Regions from separate parts of the Alkalilimnicola sp. S0819 genome, predicted to be linked through region 1. Evidence: predicted binding sites of a transcription regulator. Region 1 holds the regulator's gene; each other region holds the start of a gene.
The links. Region 1 encodes FNR, which switches genes on or off when oxygen is low (the NO sensors DNR and NnrR bind a similar motif). Its sites were predicted from a motif close to TTGATNTANATCAA; they were not measured.
Positions count from the first base shown of each region.

Region 2: the regulator FNR is predicted to act here: its motif matches at 4,008-4,021, upstream of GBG68_RS07635 (HPP family protein).
Region 3: the regulator FNR is predicted to act here: its motif matches at 1,533-1,546, upstream of ccoN (cytochrome-c oxidase, cbb3-type subunit I).

Region 1 covers NZ_WHIW01000014.1:3,788-9,442, reverse strand. The annotation lists gene ribE (6,7-dimethyl-8-ribityllumazine synthase) at 1-302, shown strand, start outside; gene nusB (transcription antitermination factor NusB) at 316-780, shown strand; gene GBG68_RS11475 (DUF2889 domain-containing protein) at 784-1,329, shown strand; gene thiL (thiamine-phosphate kinase) at 1,330-2,292, shown strand; gene GBG68_RS11465 (phosphatidylglycerophosphatase A) at 2,340-2,822, shown strand; gene fnr (fumarate/nitrate reduction transcriptional regulator Fnr) at 2,906-3,676, shown strand; gene GBG68_RS11455 (hypothetical protein) at 3,686-3,952, opposite strand; gene GBG68_RS11450 (hypothetical protein) at 4,258-5,127, shown strand; gene GBG68_RS11445 (multidrug effflux MFS transporter) at 5,219-5,655, opposite strand, start outside.
Region 2 covers NZ_WHIW01000007.1:9,725-15,379, forward strand. The annotation lists gene GBG68_RS07620 (AI-2E family transporter) at 1-646, shown strand, start outside; gene GBG68_RS07625 (M6 family metalloprotease domain-containing protein) at 722-3,319, opposite strand; gene GBG68_RS07630 (pseudoazurin) at 3,478-3,921, opposite strand; gene GBG68_RS07635 (HPP family protein) at 4,301-4,942, shown strand; gene GBG68_RS07640 (diguanylate cyclase domain-containing protein) at 5,024-5,655, shown strand, end outside.
Region 3 covers NZ_WHIW01000001.1:70,990-76,644, forward strand. The annotation lists gene ccoO (cytochrome-c oxidase, cbb3-type subunit II) at 1-28, opposite strand, end outside; gene ccoN (cytochrome-c oxidase, cbb3-type subunit I) at 41-1,459, opposite strand; gene GBG68_RS00380 (SlyX family protein) at 1,624-1,842, shown strand; gene GBG68_RS00385 (lipopolysaccharide kinase InaA family protein) at 1,856-2,650, opposite strand; gene GBG68_RS00390 (EVE domain-containing protein) at 2,647-3,105, opposite strand; gene GBG68_RS00395 (5-formyltetrahydrofolate cyclo-ligase) at 3,135-3,719, opposite strand; RNA gene ssrS (6S RNA) at 3,775-3,965, opposite strand; gene GBG68_RS00405 (cell division protein ZapA) at 4,019-4,315, opposite strand; gene GBG68_RS00410 (TIGR02449 family protein) at 4,335-4,517, opposite strand; gene GBG68_RS00415 (UPF0149 family protein) at 4,699-5,286, shown strand; gene pepP (Xaa-Pro aminopeptidase) at 5,319-5,655, shown strand, end outside.

The sequences.
Region 1 (5,655 bases):
CGGGGGCCTACGAGCTGCCCCTGGTGGTCTCGCGGCTGGCCAAGAGCGGCCGTTACGACGGCATCATCGCGCTCGGCTGCGTGATTCGCGGTGGCACCGCCCATTTCGAGTACGTGGCCGGCGAATGCGCCAAGGGCCTGGGTCAGGCGATGATGCAGCATGAGCTGCCTATCGCCTTCGGCGTGTTGACCACCGAGACCATCGAGCAGGCCATCGAACGGGCAGGCACCAAGGCCGGCAACAAGGGCGCGGAAGCGGCCCTGTCGACCTTGGAGATGATCAGCCTGCTGCGCAAGCTGTAAGGGCCGGGAGCCGATGAGCGCCAAGCGTAAGCCCGATATGAACCGTCGCCGCAGCGCCGCCCGCCGGCGCGCCCTGCAGGCCCTGTACCAGTGGCAGATGGCGGGGCAGAACCTGGCCGACATCGAGGCCCAGTTCTTCGCCGAGATGAATATGGAAGAGGTGGATCAGGGCCTGTTCCGTGCGCTGCTGCACGGCGTGCCCACCCAGGTGGATACACTGGATGCGCGGATTGCCCCCCTGCTGGATCGCCCCGTGGCGCAGCTGGACCCGGTGGAGCGGGCCGTGCTGAGGCTGGGGCTGTTCGAGCTGCAGGAGCATCTGGACGTGCCCTACAAGGTGATCATCACCGAGGCGGTGGAGCTCACCAAGGCCTTCGGCGGCACGGACAGCCACAAGTACGTCAATGGCGTGCTGGACAAGCTCGCCCGCGCTAACACCTTCCGCGCCGCGGAGCGTCAGGCCGGCGGCGGGGAGTAGTCCATGCCCCTGTCCGAACCGGTTGCCCGCAAGCCCATACACGCCAGGCGTATCAGCCTGGACGCCTGGCAGCGTGAAGATGGGCTGTGGGACGTGGAAGGGCACCTGCGCGATACCAAGCACTATGCTTTCAGCAACCGCTTTCGCGGCGAGATCCGCCCCGGAGAGCCCATCCATGACATGTCTCTGCGTCTCACCCTGGACGAGGACATGCTCATTCATGCCGCCGAAGGGGTGATCGAGTACCACCCCTTTCCCAGCTGCCATCAGGCCGGGCCGCGTTACGAGGCGCTGGCCGGCTTGCGCATAGGGCCGGGCTGGATGTCTCAGGTGCGCGCGCGGCTGTCCGCCGCCAGCGGCTGCACCCATCTGTTCGAGTTGCTGCCGCCCATGGCCACGGCCGCCTTCCAGGCTATCGCGCCCTTGCGCAAGAGCTGGACGAAGGCCGGCGACAAACGCCCGGCGCTGATCAACAGCTGCCATGGCTGGCGCGAGGACGGCGAGGCGGTGAAGGCCATTCACCCGGCCTGGTTCCGCGGACGGGACTGAATGGTCGGAGAGTTCGAACTCATCCGGCAGTTCTTCGCGGGCGATGCCGGCGACGATGTGCTGCTCGGCATAGGCGATGACGCCGCCCTGGTGCGCCCGCGCGCCGATCTGGCCATGGCGCTGGATACCCTGGTGGCGGGGGTGCATTTCCCTTTGGATGCGCCACCCGAGAGCATCGGCCACAAGGCGCTGGCCGTGAACCTCAGCGATCTGGCCGCCATGGGCGCGCGCCCTGCCTGGTTTCTCCTGGGCTTGACCCTGGAGCGGGCCGACTCAACCTGGTTGGCCGCCTTCAGCGAAGGCTTGCGGGGGCTTGGCCGGACGCACGGCGTGGCGCTTGTCGGCGGCGATGTGACCCGCGGCCCGCTGACGCTGAGCGTGCAGGTCAGTGGGGAAGTGCCCGCCGAACAGGCGCTGCGACGTGATGGGGCGCGCCCCGGCGATGGCATCTATGTCAGCGGCACCCTGGGTGATGCGGCCCTGGGGCTCGCCTTGTGGCAATCCGGGCAGCGCCGCGGCGAATATGCCGACTGGCTCGTGGAGCGCCTGCACCGGCCGACGCCGCGCGTGGCGTTGGGCCTACGGCTGCGCGGCCTGGCCAGCGCCTGTATCGATGTCTCCGATGGCCTGTATGCGGATCTGGGGCATGTGCTGGAAGCCAGCGGGGTGGGCGCGCGGGTGGAACTTGCACGGCTGCCTCTGTCAAAGCCCCTACGTGCTCTGGTGCCTGGTGCAGAGCTGTGGGATACCGCGCTGTGCGGCGGCGATGACTACGAATTGTGCTTCACGGTGCCGCCGGATCGCGAGGCGGCCCTGGCGCGAGTGAGCGCGGAACTGAGTCTGCCGTTGAGCCGTATCGGTGAGGTGCGTGATGAGCCCGGGCTGGCGCTGTGCCTGGCCGACGGCCGGTTCTGGCAGCCCGGCCGGCGCGCTTATGCCCACTTCCGCGCCGAAGACGATTAACCAGCAACACCAAAAGGACAGGGGCGCCGTCACCGCGCGCAAACGACATGCTGTTGAATCCTCGCAAGGCTTTCAATCTCAAGAACCCCATTCATCTGCTGGCACTGGGTTTCGGCACCGGCCTGGCGCCGAAGGCGCCGGGCACCGCGGGAACCCTGGTGGGCATCCCCTTCTACCTGCTGGCGGCGCCGCTGCATGGCATGGCTTATCTGGGGGTGGTGCTGTTGCTGTTCGCCGCCGGGGTGCTGATCTGCGACCAGGCCGCCCGCGATGCCGGCGTCCACGACCACCCGGCCATCGTCTGGGATGAGGTGGTGGGCTTCATGCTCGCCATGTTGCTGATACCGCCTCATTGGGGCTGGATTCTGGCCGGCTTCCTGGCGTTTCGCTTCTTTGACGTGCTGAAACCCTGGCCCATCGGCTGGCTGGATAGGCGCGTCACGGGAGGGCTGGGGATCATGCTCGACGATATGCTCGCCGGGCTCTACGCCGCCGCCGTGCTGCACGGGGCGCGTCTGTTGTTGGCGTGAGCGGCTTCCTGCGCGGTTATCCGGGCTGTGTTACCGTTCGGCGCGAGCCTACATTCACCGTCGCTTAAGGAGTGTATCCGGCCATGGCTGAGTCGTCTGGGGCACGGGTGGTGCAGCTATCGGGCATTCGCAATGCCTGTCAGGATTGCAGCCTTTTCCAGCTTTGTTTGCCCGTCTCGCTGGGAGCAGCGGATGTGGAGATGCTCGACAATATTGTCGAGCGACGCAAGCCCATGGCCCGCGGGGCGCATCTCTACCGCGCCGGCGACGAATTTGTCTCCATCTATGCGGTGCGTGCGGGTGCCCTGAAGACCTATGCCATCAGCGCCGATGGCGAAGAGCAGGTGACCGGCTTCCATCTGCCCGGCGAGATCGTGGGTCTGGACGCCATCAGCCGCGGCACCCACCCGTGCTACGCCGTGGCGCTGGAAACCACCAGCCTGTGCGAGATTCCCTTCGTTACTCTGGAAGACCTGGCGGGCAAGGTGCCAGGCCTGCAGCACCAGTTGCTGCGCATCATGAGCCAGGAGATCTTCGGGGACAACGAGATGCTGAACGCGGTGGCTCGCCGCTCCGCCGAGGAGCGTCTGGTCATCGCGCTGCTCAGCTTCTCCAGCCGCTTCGGTGCCCGCGGCCTCTCCCCCGTGCGCTTTCGCCTGCCCATGTCCCGGGGCGATCTGAGCAACTATCTGGGGCTGGCGCCCGAGACCATGAGCCGGCTGTTCCGGCGCCTGCAGGACCAGGGCCTGCTGCGCAGCGAGGGCAAGGAAGTGCATCTGACGGACCTGTCCGCTATGCGCGTCATGGCGGGGCAGGTGCCGGACACTGCCTGTGAGCGCACGCACCGGGGCTGAGCCCTGCGCTCAGCCGTAGGGCTGCCGCTCGGCGTGAATGATCCGTTCCCAATGGACCAGATCGCGGCGCTCGGGATAGCGCTGGCGCAGATCGGCCACGCGCCGGCGCAATTCGCTCAAGTGTTTTCCCCGTGCCTCGGCATCCAGGGTGCGGGCATGCTGCCAGCGCGCGTGTATATCCTGCAGGTCCTGATCCAGCGAAGCTTGTGCGGAGAGACCAGCGATGCTGCCGAGTACAAACAGCGCGAACAGCAGACGGTAGATGGGCTTCATCATGAGCTATTGGGCCTCCTTGCGTTCTTGTGCTTGCCTTTCAGGAGAGACTGACTGATTCCCACAGGCCTTTGACGATCTGGCCCGCCGACCATAGGGGGGTATGGGTGTGCCTGCTTCCTGCTGCAAACGCACATCGAAAGTTTCCCGTGACCTCCTGTTCGCAAGAAGACCTCGATGCTCGCGCAAATGTTCCCGACGCCGAGCCGATGGGGCGAAGCCACACGTGCGGCGGCCGACACCGTCGGCCCTCGACCCCGAGGTTCTTTCTCACTAAAGTGTCGGCTTTCAATGATCGGGAGTGGAGCATGAAATTCAGGACCTTACTGGTCGCGCTGGGGGTGGTCGCGGTGTTGGCGGTGGTTGCTGGCGTGGTCGCCCAGCAGCGCATCGAGGGTCAGGTGCTGGCGCAGCTCGATGAGAGCATTGCCCAGCTGCCGGCCGGCATGAACGCCAGCTACGGCGCGGTGGAGGTGGGCCTGTTCGGCCGCCGGGTGGAAGTGCGTGACATGGTGGTCAGCGCCCAGGAAGGGGGTACCACCCGCATTGAGCGGTTGTTGTTCACCGAATACGACAAGGCCAATGATCCGCCCCATTATCTGAGCATGCGCGCCGAGGGTGTGAGCCAGGATCTCGGCGAACTGGGCGATGACCAGGCGCGGATGCTGAGTGCCATGGGCTATGACAGCATCCGGGGCACCTACGAGATGGCCTACCGCTACGAACCCGAAACCCAGGTGCTGAACCTCAGCCGGTTGCGCGGCGAGCTCGACGAGATGGGCGGGCTGGGATTGTCCATGACCCTCAGCGAGTTCGACCTGGAGAAGTCCGTGACCGGTCCGCAGAGCCTGCCGGCGTTCCGGGTGGACGATTTCACGCTCAGCTACACCGACGCCTCGCTGATGCGCCGCTTGATCAGTCAGAGCGCCGCGGAGCAGGACATGAGCGAGGAGGCCTTCGTGCAGCAGATGCTCGGCGAGCTGGAGCAGCAGGCCGGTGATAACGCCTTCGTCCAGGCCTCCCTGCCGGAGATTCGGCGCTTCCTCATGGAACCCGGCGAGCTGACCCTGACCGGCCAGCCCGAGGCGCCGGTGAGCGCCATGGAGTTCATGGCCACCGCGATGATGCGCACCCACGCGCTGCCGGAATTGATGAACCTGAATCTGAAAGCGGACTGATCGACACCCGGCGGCCCGGGGAAAACATTCGCCAAGGAACCCGCCGGTCTTTGTGACCGGCGGGTTTTTGGTTTTTCGCGGATAACCGTGCTCAGCAGCTTTTCACGACCTGGCCAGCCGGGGGCTGGTTCGCGGCGCGGCGCTGCTGCGCTCGGCGCACCGGCTGTACGACGCCCAGATACAGCAGCAGGGCCGAGCAGCCCGCCACGCAGCTTACCGCCGCCATGGACAGCGGTGTGCCGTCATGCCAGAACCCCACGGCACTGCCGGCGAGGGCGGCGATTACCATCTGCAGGAAACCCGCCAGGGCCGAGGCGGAGCCGGCCATGTGGGGAAACGGACCCATCAGCCCGGCCATGGCCTGGGGGGCGATGATGCCGGCGCCGATCATGATGATGACCTGCGGGCCCACCACGGTGAGGGCGGAGTAGTCGCCGCCCAGGGCAAAGGTGAGCATCAGCGCGCCGCCGCCCGCGGTGAGCAGCCCGGCGAGCAGCAGCAGCCGGTCTATCCCCAGCCGGCGGGTGT
Region 2 (5,655 bases), on a different contig from region 1:
CGGGCAGTTGCTGGTGCGCGCGCGGGACACCACGGTGGCCGTGGCGCTGGCCCTGGCGCTGTGCTACTTCCTGCTGGTGAGCGGCAATGCGCTGATCGGCAATATCGCCGCCCAGATCCGCAGCCGCCCCCGGCGGCGCACCCTGCTGCTGGTGATCCGCGACGCCCAGCGCGAGATCGCCCGTTACCTGGCCGTGATCACCCTGAGCAACACCACCGTGGGCCTGCTCACGGGACTGATGACCATGGCGCTGGGGCTGCCCTCGCCGGCGGTCTGGGGCCTGCTGGCGGGCTTGCTGCGCTTCGTGCCCTATCTGGGGGTGATTCTTGCCACGTCGTTGCTGGCGGTGGTCTCGGCCACCACTCAGGACGGGGTCTGGCTGATGCTCGCCGCGCCGGCGGGTTATCTGCTGCTGAACACGGTGGTGGGATTTTTCCTGGAGCCCTACATCCACGGCTACCGCATGGCGGTGAACCCGATCTTCGTGTTTCTGGCGATCTTCGTCTGGGGCTGGTTCTGGGGGGCGGTGGGGGTACTGCTGGCGGTACCGCTGATGACAGTGATCCAGGTGATCCTGCGCCAGATCGATGCCCTGGCGCCGGTGTACAAGGTGATCTCGCGCCCGGCCCCTCGATCCCGCCCCTAGGGAATGGATCAGTGTCTCACTAGCCGCCATGCGGCGTAGCGGGATCGAGGGTTTTGCCGGTGGGTGGGTCTGGCCTTAGTTGCAGCTGCCTGCTTCGTAGTAGCCGCTCGGTTGTTCGCGCAGGGTGATCTGGGTGTAGAGGAACACCGAGCCGATCACCTCATCGGAACCCACTGCGCAGGCATCGTAGTTGTAGTTGCCGCAGGCATAGGCGCGGCCGGCGTTGATGTGGCCCTGGGCGGTGGCGGTGTGCTCGGTGCAGCCGCCGCTGTTGTCCACCACCGTGACCGTGCGAGTGCGGGTGACGGCGGGGTTGCCGGCGGCGTCGCTCACATCGTAGTCGAGGGTGTACTCGCCGGCGGTATTGCTGTCCACGCTGCCGCTGATCACCACCTGTGAGGTGATATCGCCATCGGTGTCATCGCTGGCGCTGTAGCCCGGTTCCACCCAGGGGTCGCCCAGGTTCAGGGTGATCTGGGTGTCGCCCTGCAGGGTGATCACCGGGGCGGTGGTGTCGGTGCCGCCGCCGTCGTCCGGCAGCACGTGCACGGTGCGGGTCTGCACCTCGGCCCAGTTGCCGGCGCTGTCCTTGACGAAGTACTCACGGGTATAGGTGCCGACGCGGCTGAGGCTCACCCCGCCCGACCAGCCGACTCGGCTGCTGATATCACCGTCCACGTCGTCATGGGCGCTGTAGCCCGGATCCTGGTAGCCGCTGCTGTTCGGATCCACGGTGTAGGTCTGTACCGCGTCACCCACCAGGGTGATTACCGGCGGGGTGTAGTCCGGTGCCGGGCAGTTGCCCAGGCTGAAGTAGCCGGGTGTGGTTTCGGACAGAGTCACCTGGTTGTAGGTATAGGTGCCCAGATCATCCCCCGAGCCCACGGCGTAATAACGGGTGGTGGTCCACCAGCCGCTGCCTTCCTGCACGCTGTAGGCGCGGCCCGCGCTCTCATGCTGGGGGTTGGTGGCGCTGTGGCTGGTGCAGGGCGCGTGCTGGCGGCGCAGGTCGAAGCTCATGGTCTCGCCGGGGGCGGAGATGTTCTCCACCACCAGGCCGGAGTAGGTGCCGCTGGGGTAGGCGCTGTTCACCACGGTGTCGGGGCCCAGGGTGTGGGCGTTGCCGCTGAACCACAGGGAGTCGCGGCGCGCGCCCAGGCCCAGGTTCGGATCATCGTCGGCGCGATAGATGTGCACCCGGGCGGTGCTGTTGGTGTAGGCGATCATCAGCCCGGTATCGCCGGTGGCGATGCGGTCCAGGCCGCGGATCAGGCCCTCATCGTAGCCCTGCACCTTGCGCTGCTCCAGCAGCCAGTAGCGGCTCTGGTTCTCGCCCAGTATCTGGTAAACGCTCGGGTTGGCACTGAACCAGTGGCCGATGCCATGGCTCTGCGCGTGCTCGCCGGGGTAGAGCCGCTGGGCCTGAACCAGGCCGTATTGGCCGCCGGGCAGACGGGCATTGAGGCGGCTGTGGGCAATCATGTGCACCGGCCGTTCGCCGGAGCGTTCGCCGGGCTTGTAACCCCAGCTGCCGGTGCCCATCAGGCCCCAGCTGGAAACATCCGAGGGCTGGTTGTACAGGTCTGACAGGCCGAAGGCGGAGTGGCCGAATTCATGGGCGATGATGCCGATGGTGCTGTCGTATTCCTCCCCCTGGGGGCCCTGACGTTCGCCCAGGCCCATGTAGCTGGTCCACAGGTTGATGCCGTCGTAATCGCCCAGGTTGGCGGAAAAACGCGCGTGGCCCCAGAAACCTTCGGTGGAGGAGGCGTAGTACGAACTTTCCGGGCCGGCCACCACGAAGGCGAGGGTCAGCTCATCCTGGTCCACGCGGCCGTCGCCGTCGACGTCGAAGGCGGCGAAGTCGACCTGGGCGTCGGCGAGGGCGAGCGCGTCCTGTAGCACCGCGTTCCAGGCCGAGGTGTTCTTGGCGTGGTGGGGGTGGGGGTAATTCAGCTGCACGCGCACCAGGCCGTCATTGGCGGTGCCGTCGGTCTCGGCGGCCGGGGCGATCTGCACCTGGTTGCCGCTCATTTCCTGGAAATAGTCGTTCACGCTGCCGGGGGTGGGGGCGTTGGGGTAGCCGCCGAAGATGCGATCGGCCCAGCTGGACGCGCCGTTGACGAAGCTCTGGTCGGTGAACTCCACCATCACTACCAGCGCGGTATAGGCGCTCGCAGCCTGGCTGCTGGTGCCCGCGGCGAAGCTGCGGGCGGCGGCGCCGTTCTCGTGGCGGGTCGGCGCCGACGGTGCCAGCTTGCGGCTCAGCGGGTTTTGCTGCAGCAGGCGTTGCTGGTCCAGTTCGAAGCGGCGCCACAGGGCGCGCCAGGCCTGGCGCGCTTCATCAGCGCTCGCGGCCCAGCTCGGCTTGCCCTGGCCCAGGGCAATACCGGAAAGGCTCAGGCCTGGGGTGGTGCTCTGCGCGCCGGCCTGGCGCAGGCGGGCGTATTCGTAGCGCTGCCGGGTGGCATTGAACAGCACCACCGCGCCGGTTTCCGCCTGCTCGAACCAATGCAGGTGCTCATCGCCCCGGGGCTGGAGCTGGAAGCGCTGGCCGTCGGGCTGGGCGACCCAGCGGGGCTCCGGGTTCACCGGCATGGCGGCGGCGGGCAGAGCGAGGAGGAGGGCGAGCAGTACGAGACTGGCGCCTAGCAGGCGGTGGATTCTGTTCATGAGCTGGTGTCCCCGGTGGCAAAAGCGTGGCCGAGCAACACCCGCGGATCATTGGCATGAGATATGTGATCAGCGGTTCATTATTGTGTTGCTGCGGTGCGCAATTGTATGGCACCGCAGCAAGCAATCAACTCCCCAAAGGGGGGGTAAGCGTATTTTCAGTCCACCTGCCCCAGGTATTTGTCCAGCCGTTCCTTGCCCATGGCAATGTTCGCCTTGAGCGCCTCGGCCGCCGCCGCCGCGTCTTCGGCGTTCACGGCGTCGCCCACCTGGATCACGCCTACCATGCCCAGCGGCAGGTGCGGATCGCATTGATACAGATACACCCCTTCGGCATCCAGGGTCACGCTGAAGGGTTTGTCCATGGGGCCTTTCCAGGCTTCGGCCCCGTCGGGGACGAAGGCGCTGGCGCTGTTATGGGCCATGCCCGCCGGTACGAAGCGCACGGTGTCGCCGGGGGCGACTTTCAGGTACCCGGGTTCGAAGACCATGCTGCCGTCGGCGCCGCTGTCCAGCATGCGCACCTCATGGTCGGCCGCCTGCGCGGCGCTGGCGAGCCCCAGGCAAAGGGCAACGCTGAGGGGGATAAGTCGCAGTTTCATGGCGTGTACTCCTGCAGTGGGTTGGGGATATCAAGGAGGCGCGGCCTCACTGCCTGCAAAAGTAGCGCATTAGATGAATGTTTTGTTTGACGCCAATCAACATTCGTGGTGAAACCGCGCCGATGGGCGTTGATGGGGCCCAGGGTGGTTTGGCGGGACGGCGGCAGTACGGAGCACGGGCCTGATCGGAGGGCATGTGGTGCCGGTTACGGGGCGGGCGTGGACTTGGGGCAGTCCACGCCGATGTTCGCGGGCTGTTCTCACCCCGTCCGGATCATCGAAGAAATCTTTATATGCTTAGTGAGAAACAATTCTTGGGCCTGCCGGGGCGGGCCGCGCTAAGATGCGCCGCCTCAAAATGGGCAGGGGAGCGGCTTGGGTGAGTAGCGGCGGTGAGACGCAGCGTTGGCGGTTGGTGCGGGGGGTGCTGCGGCGCATGCACCTGGAGCGGGTCAGCGAGCGCTTCGACCCGACCCTGGTGCTGGCGGCTTTCAACTTCGTCAACGGCGGGGTGAGCATCGGGCTGATCGCCGCGGTGGCCCTGTGGACCGGCGAGTCCTTCATCTTCCCTTCCCTGGGGGCCACGGCCTTTATCCTCTTCTATATGCCCCTGGCCGCGCCTGCCTCGCCGCGCAATGTGTTGTTGGGACATCTGATCGGGGCACTGGCCGGCTGGGCAAGCCTCGCCCTGTTCGGTTTGCTGGACGCCGCCCCCGCGGTGATGGCCGGCATGGACTGGCCCCGGGTAGGGGCTACCGCGCTTTCCCTGGCGGTGACCACCAGTCTGATGGCCCTGCTGCGGGTGGCGCATCCGCCCGCCGGCGCCACCACGCTCATCGTGTCGCTGGGGCTCATGCCGCAGCTCTCGCAAATTCCCGTGCTGATGGCGGCGGTGCTCCTGCTGCTGGCCCAGGCGCTGGTGTTGAACCGTCTGGCCGGCTTGCCCTACCCCTGGTGGGCGCGACAGGCCGGGCCCGGTGCGCAGCTGGATATCGCCAGTGGCGGTGCGCCGGCCCGCTGAATGCCACCCATCTACTGCCACGGACGCGTTCGCCTGCCGGCGGGCTTGGTAGGATAAGCGCCAACCGGGGGGAGAATCCGCATGACCTTGACGCGCCAATTTCGCATCACACCGCTGTTTTTCGGCGCGGTGCTGGTCGTGGTGGCCCTGCAATTGGGCATTCTCTATGCCAACGAGCGAGTCGCCCTGCGTCTTCAGGAGGATCTGGTGGCCATTAACGTGGCCGGGCGCCAGCGCATGCTGGTCGAGGGCATTGGCCGCGACCTGTTGATGTTGCGCCGTCCTGAGCTTGTCCCGGAGCGGCGCGACGCGGTGCTGGCCGCGCTGGAGCGCAAGCGCGGTCTGTTCGCGGCTACCTTGCAGGCTTTCGCCCAGGGGGGGGAGACCGAGGGGCTGTACGGCCGGCCGCATCGTCTGGCCGCGCTGCGGGCGCCGGCGAACCGCGCGGCGCTACAACAGCTGCGGACCTATTGGTCAGGCTATGAGCCGTTGCTGAGCGCCGTGCTGGCGGCGCGGGGCGCGCCGTCGGCCTTGGCCGAAGCGCAGGCCTACAGCCTGGGTGAGGGCGGTGTACGACTGTTGCAGGCCGCCGATCGGCTGACCCAGGCCGTAGAGGCCCATAGCCGCGGCCAGGCGCGGACCCTGCGGCTGTGGCAAAGCAGCGCGGCGTTTCTGGCCCTGCTGGGTTTTTTGTTGCTGGTGTACTGGTTCTG
Region 3 (5,655 bases), on a different contig from region 1:
GTTCGACTTTAGCGTGTGCTTGTGACATTCCTGCGCTCTCCTAGGCAGTCTGGGCGGCGGCGGTGGCGTGCGCGGGCTCATCGCCACGCACGGTCTTCCAGATGTTCCAGGCCATGATGAACATGCCGGCGAGGAACAGCGCGCCACCCAGGAGCCGCGCCGCGTAATACGGGTAGGTAGCTTGCAGTGCCTGGACGAAGGTGTAGGTGAGGGTGCCGTCGTCGTTGACCGCGCGCCACATCAGCCCCTGCATCACACCGGCGATCCACATGGAGGCGATGTAGAGCACCACGCCGATGGTGCTGATCCAGAAGTGCGCGTCGATGGCCTTGATGCTGTACATGGCCGGACGGTCGTAGAGCTTCGGGATCAGCGCGTAGATCGAGCCGATGGTGATATAGGCCACCCAGCCCAGCGCGCCGGCGTGCACATGACCGATGGTCCAGTCGGTGTAGTGGGACAGGGCGTTGACCGTCTTGATGGACATCAGCGGGCCTTCGAAGGTGGCGATGCCGTAGAAGGACAGCGAGACGATCAGGAATTTCAGGATCGGGTCGGTGCGCAGCTTATGCCAGGCGCCCGAGAGGGTCATGATGCCGTTGATCATGCCGCCCCAGGAGGGGGCGAGCAGGATCAGCGAGAACACCATGCCGACACTCTGGGCCCATTCGGGCAGCGCGGTGTAGTGCAGATGATGCGGCCCGGCCCACATGTACACCGAGATCAGTGCCCAGAAATGCACGATCGACAGGCGGTAGGAGTACACCGGGCGCCCGGCTTGCTTGGGCACGAAGTAGTACATCATGCCCAGAAAGCCGGCGGTGAGGAAAAAGCCCACGGCGTTGTGGCCGTACCACCACTGCACCATGGCATCCACCGCGCCGGAGTAGAGCGGGTAGGAATGGGTCCAGCTGGTGGGGATCTGCAGGCTGTTGACGATGTGCAGCAGCGCGATGGCGAGGATGAAAGCGCCGTAGAACCAGTTCGCCACGTAGATGTGCTTCACCTTGCGCACCGCGATGGTGCCGAAGAACACCACGCCGTAGGCCACCCAGACCAGTGCGATGAGCACGTCGATGGGCCAGATCAGCTCCGCATATTCCTTGCTCTGGGTCAGGCCCAGGGGCAGGGTGATGGTCGCCGCCACCAGCGCCGCCATCCAGCCCCAGAAGGTGAACGGCACGAGCCAGCCGCCGAACAACGGTGCCTGGCAGGTGCGTTGCACCACCCAGTAGGAGGTGGCGATCAGGCCGCTGCCGCCGAAGGCGAAGATCACCGCATTGGTGTGCAGCGGGCGCAGGCGGCTGAAGGTCAGCCAGGAGGTGTCGAAGTTCAGGGCGGGCCACAGCAGCTGGGCGGCGATCAGCACGCCCACGGCCATGCCGATGATGCCCCAGACAACGGTGGCGATGGTGAACTGTCGCACCACCTTGTCGTTGTACGCGGGTGTCGTGTCCATAAGCGTTAGGGAGTCTCTCGAAAGGTACGGAGTTGCAGCCGCGGCTATTGTGCCAAAGGCCGCGCAAAAGATCTTGACCTGGGTCAAAGGCCCGGTATTTGTCCCGGAGCGCGGCTGGCGTATGCTCCGGTCCAACAGCGGCGCGGCATAGGATACAGGACGGGATGATGAACGTGGAGCAGGAACGGCGTATCGAGGATCTGGAAGTGCGTTTGGCCTTTCAGGAGGACACCATTCAGAGCCTCAACGATACGCTGATCGCCCAGGGCGAGGCGCTGGCGGAGCTGCGCCTGGCACTGCAGCGTGTCAACGAGCAGGTCAGGCGGCTGCAGCCCGGCGAAGGCGGGGGCGCCGCCGAACACGAGCCCCCACCCCACTACTGAGGGCGCCGCCCCACTACTGAGGGCGCCGCCCCCATCGAGTGAGGCGGTGACGCAGATAGCGCTTGTATAGGCGGTCCAGGCGTTTGGTCAGGCGCTGGTCGCGGCCATCATAGAACCCGAGTACCCCACGGATCTCGCGCCGGCCACGCGCATCCAGGCGCGCCAAGCCCCGGTAAAGCAGGTAAAAGCGCAGGCGCTGGCTGCGGGACAGCTCCACCCGGGCGTGGCGGTCCAGGCAGGCCAGGTCCTTGATCCGGCCGCGGCGCCGCAGGAGCCCGTAGCGGCGCCGGCCGATGGGGCAGTCGATGAGATAGACCCGGGGCGGCGCGCCGCGGCTGACCATCACGTTGCGCCACTTCAAATCGTTGTGGCAGAAGCCGATGCGGTGCAGGCGGGCGGTGTAATCGGCCAGCTGGCGGCTGACCTCCGCCACCCAGCGCCGATCCCGCAGCTTGGGGTCGGCTTCCCGCGCCATGCGCGCCAGGTCCGTGGTGTCGGGGATCTCCCGGGTCACCAGCGCCGCGCGGCGAAACCGCCCCCAGGCGCGATGTTGCTCGAAGCCGGCGATGTCCGCCGTGGCAATGCCGAGCCGGGCGAACAGCCGCAGGTTCTCGTACTCGCCCCGTGGCCGGCTGCGGCCGAACAGTCGGCGCAGCATCTTGCCCGCGGCGCTGTAGCGCTTCAGGTAATACACCCCGTCGGGCCGTTCCAGCCGCAGCACTTCGGAGATGAGATCGCCCGCGACCCGCTCGCCTTCCCACGACCAGGCTTCGTCCAGGTCCCGCCACAGGTTCTTGTCGGTCATCATTCCAGACCCAAAATGAAGTCCCAGTCCTCGGCGCTCACCGGCATGATGGACAGGCGGTTGCCCCGCTGTACCAGGCGGAAATCCGCCAGTTCCGGGCGCTCCTTCAGTTCCTGCAGGCTGATGTTGCGTTTCAGCTTGCGCACGAATTTCACATCCACCAGCACCCAGCGCGGTTTGTCCGGGTCGCTCTTGGGGTCGTAATACTGGTTGTCCGGGTCGAACTGGGTGGGGTCGGGGTAGGGCGCGCTCGCCACCTCGGCGATACCGACGATCCCCGGCACCTTGGTGTTGGAATGGTAGAAGAAGACCTGGTCGCCGATCTTCATGTCATCCCGCATCATGTTGCGCGCCTGGTAGTTGCGCACCCCATCCCAGGGCTCGGTCAGGTTGGGGCGCTGGGCCAGGTCATCGATGCCGAACACATCGGGTTCGGACTTCATCAGCCAGTAGTTCATGCTCGGCTCCCTGTGTTGTTGTGAAACGCTTACTGGAAGGCGCGCAGGCCGCGCTCGGTGATTATGCCCCACAGCGGCACGTCCCAGGGTTCACCGGCCAGCGCCGGCACGCGCTGGAAGGCGTGGGCGACGCCCAGTAGCCGCGGATGCTGCCAGCGTCGGCGGTGGCGGGTGAAGGCGAAGCAGCGATCGTAGTAGCCGCCGCCCATTCCAAGCCGGTTCCCCCGGTCATCGAAGGCCACCAGTGGCGCCAGCACCAGGTCCAGCCGATGAGCGGGCAGGGGGCGGCCGCCGAGCCGTGGTTCGGGGATGCCGTAGCGGTTACGCCGCAGGCGGCTGTGCTCCGGGTGGTAGGGGTAGAAGCGCATGACGCCGCGCTCGGCGACCACCGGCAGATACAACCGCTTGCCCCGGATCGCGGCCAGGCGCATCAGCGGCGCCAGGTCGGGTTCGCCGTCGGCGGCCCAGTAGGCGGCGATATGGCGGGCCTTGCGAAAGACCGCGCTGCGGGCCAGGTGGGCGGCCAGGCGGCGGGCGTGCCGGTGCTGCTTGCGCGGGTCCAGCCGGCGCCGTTGCTGGCGCATGGCTTGCCGTATGTCCTGGCGGGAGTTCATGGGGCGGGATGTTAGCACGCCCGGCTGGCCACGCCGGGCGGCCTGAATTGAGGGGACATTCCCCGCCTGTGCCGATGCGGGCTTCGCCCTTGAACCCTATGGTTCAGGTGGGGATGGCGAGTGGCGGCTTAGGCTTTCCGCTGCATGGCGGACCTGCACACCGCTTGCCACTACGACCAGGATCCCCGGGGCTACTCTTTGAGGCTCAAGAATACGTAGGCCCGCTGTCGAACACCGCAGGGAATGTCCGTGAACTCACTATGCAGCAGGACGCGGGGGAAGGTAAAGAGGTGCGGGTCTCAAGATGAGCCGTTCAGCGCCCCGGCCAGCTTTTCGTCCATGGCACTCAGCCGCTCGCGCACCTGGCGCAGCGCCTCGGTTTCGCTCTGGGCCTGCAGCAATTCATGGGCCAGGTTCAGGGCCACCATCACCGCTATGCGTTCGGCGCCGATCACCTTGCCGCTGTCGCGGGCCTCGCGCATTTTCCGGTGCACCATATCGGCCGAGCGCAACAAGCTTTCCCGTTCGCTCTCGGGGCAGCCGATCAGGTATTCCTTGTCGAGGATGTTGATTTTGACGGCGGTGGTGCTGCTCACGGTGTGCTGCTCGCTTTATCTACTGTTGTTCCATGGCACGCAGGCGACCGATCATGCCCTCGATCCGGGCCCGGGCCTGTTCGTTGCGCTCCAGCAGACTGGCGCGCTCGGTGGCCAGCTGGGACTGGGATTCCCGGAGCACCCGGTTTTCTTCGCGCAGCCGCTCGCACAGGCTCAGCAGCTGTTCCAGCCGTTGCTCCATGCGATCAATTGCTTTCGTAATGGAATCAGCCACTTGAAAATGTCTCCCGGGGGCGGTTTCGACTATAGACCCGGCACTCGTCCGGGTCAATCGGCGTCGGTGTTAGCATACGGTCTTGCGGCGGGGATATCCTGCCGCATTTCGCATTAGTAGCCCGGGGCGAATCCGGGCGGGAAAGCGGATGAGCGCAGGCATGGATTACGATCAGGTACAGCAGGCCCTGCAGGGCGTGGGCGCGGCGGTGGATGCCGCCGAGAGCCAAGGTTTGTTGAGTGGCATGGTGGCCGCCCCCGATAAAGTCGAGCCCGCCCCCTGGGTTGCCCAGGTGCTGGCCGAGACCGAGCCCCGGGGCGAGACGGCCAAGGCTTGTCTCGCCGCGCTCGGCGCGCTCTACGAGCACACCCTGGCGGGCATGGAAGACAAGTCCCTGGGCTTCCAGTTGCTGCTCCCCGACGATCAGGAAACCCTGCCGCGCCGTGCCGAGGCCCTGGGGCGCTGGTGCGAGGGGTTCCTGGTGGGGCTGGGCATCTCCGGGCTCAAGTCCGAGGCGGAGCTGCCCCGCGAGGTGCGGGAGATCCTGCAGGACTTCAGCCAGATCACCCGCGTGGAATTGGAGCCGGACGCGGAAGAAGACAACGAGGAAGCCTACGCCGAGCTGGTGGAATACGTGCGCGTCGCCTCCCTGCTGGTGCTGGAGCATCTGCGCCCCAGCGGTCGCAAGGTGGTGAACCCGCCCAAGGACGGCGACGAAGAGCCCACCGTACATTGATTAACCCATGAGCCGCTCCTGCGGGAGGCAGCATGATCGAGCAGAGTGAATTCGCCCGTCGTCGTCGGGAGTTGATGAGCGTGATCGGCGAGGGTGGTATCGCCGTGGTGCCGGCCGCCCCTGAGCGTCCGCGCAACCGGGATGCGTTCTACCCCTACCGCCAGGACAGCGACTTCCATTACCTCAGCGGTTTCGACGAGCCCGAGGCCGTGCTGGTACTGATCCCCGGCCGTGCCCACGGTGAGTACATCCTGTTCAACCGCGAGCGCGACCCGGACCGGGAGATCTGGGACGGTCCCCGCGCCGGCCAGCAGGGGGCCTGCCGGGACTACGGCGCCGACGACGCCTTCCCTATCGACGACATCGACG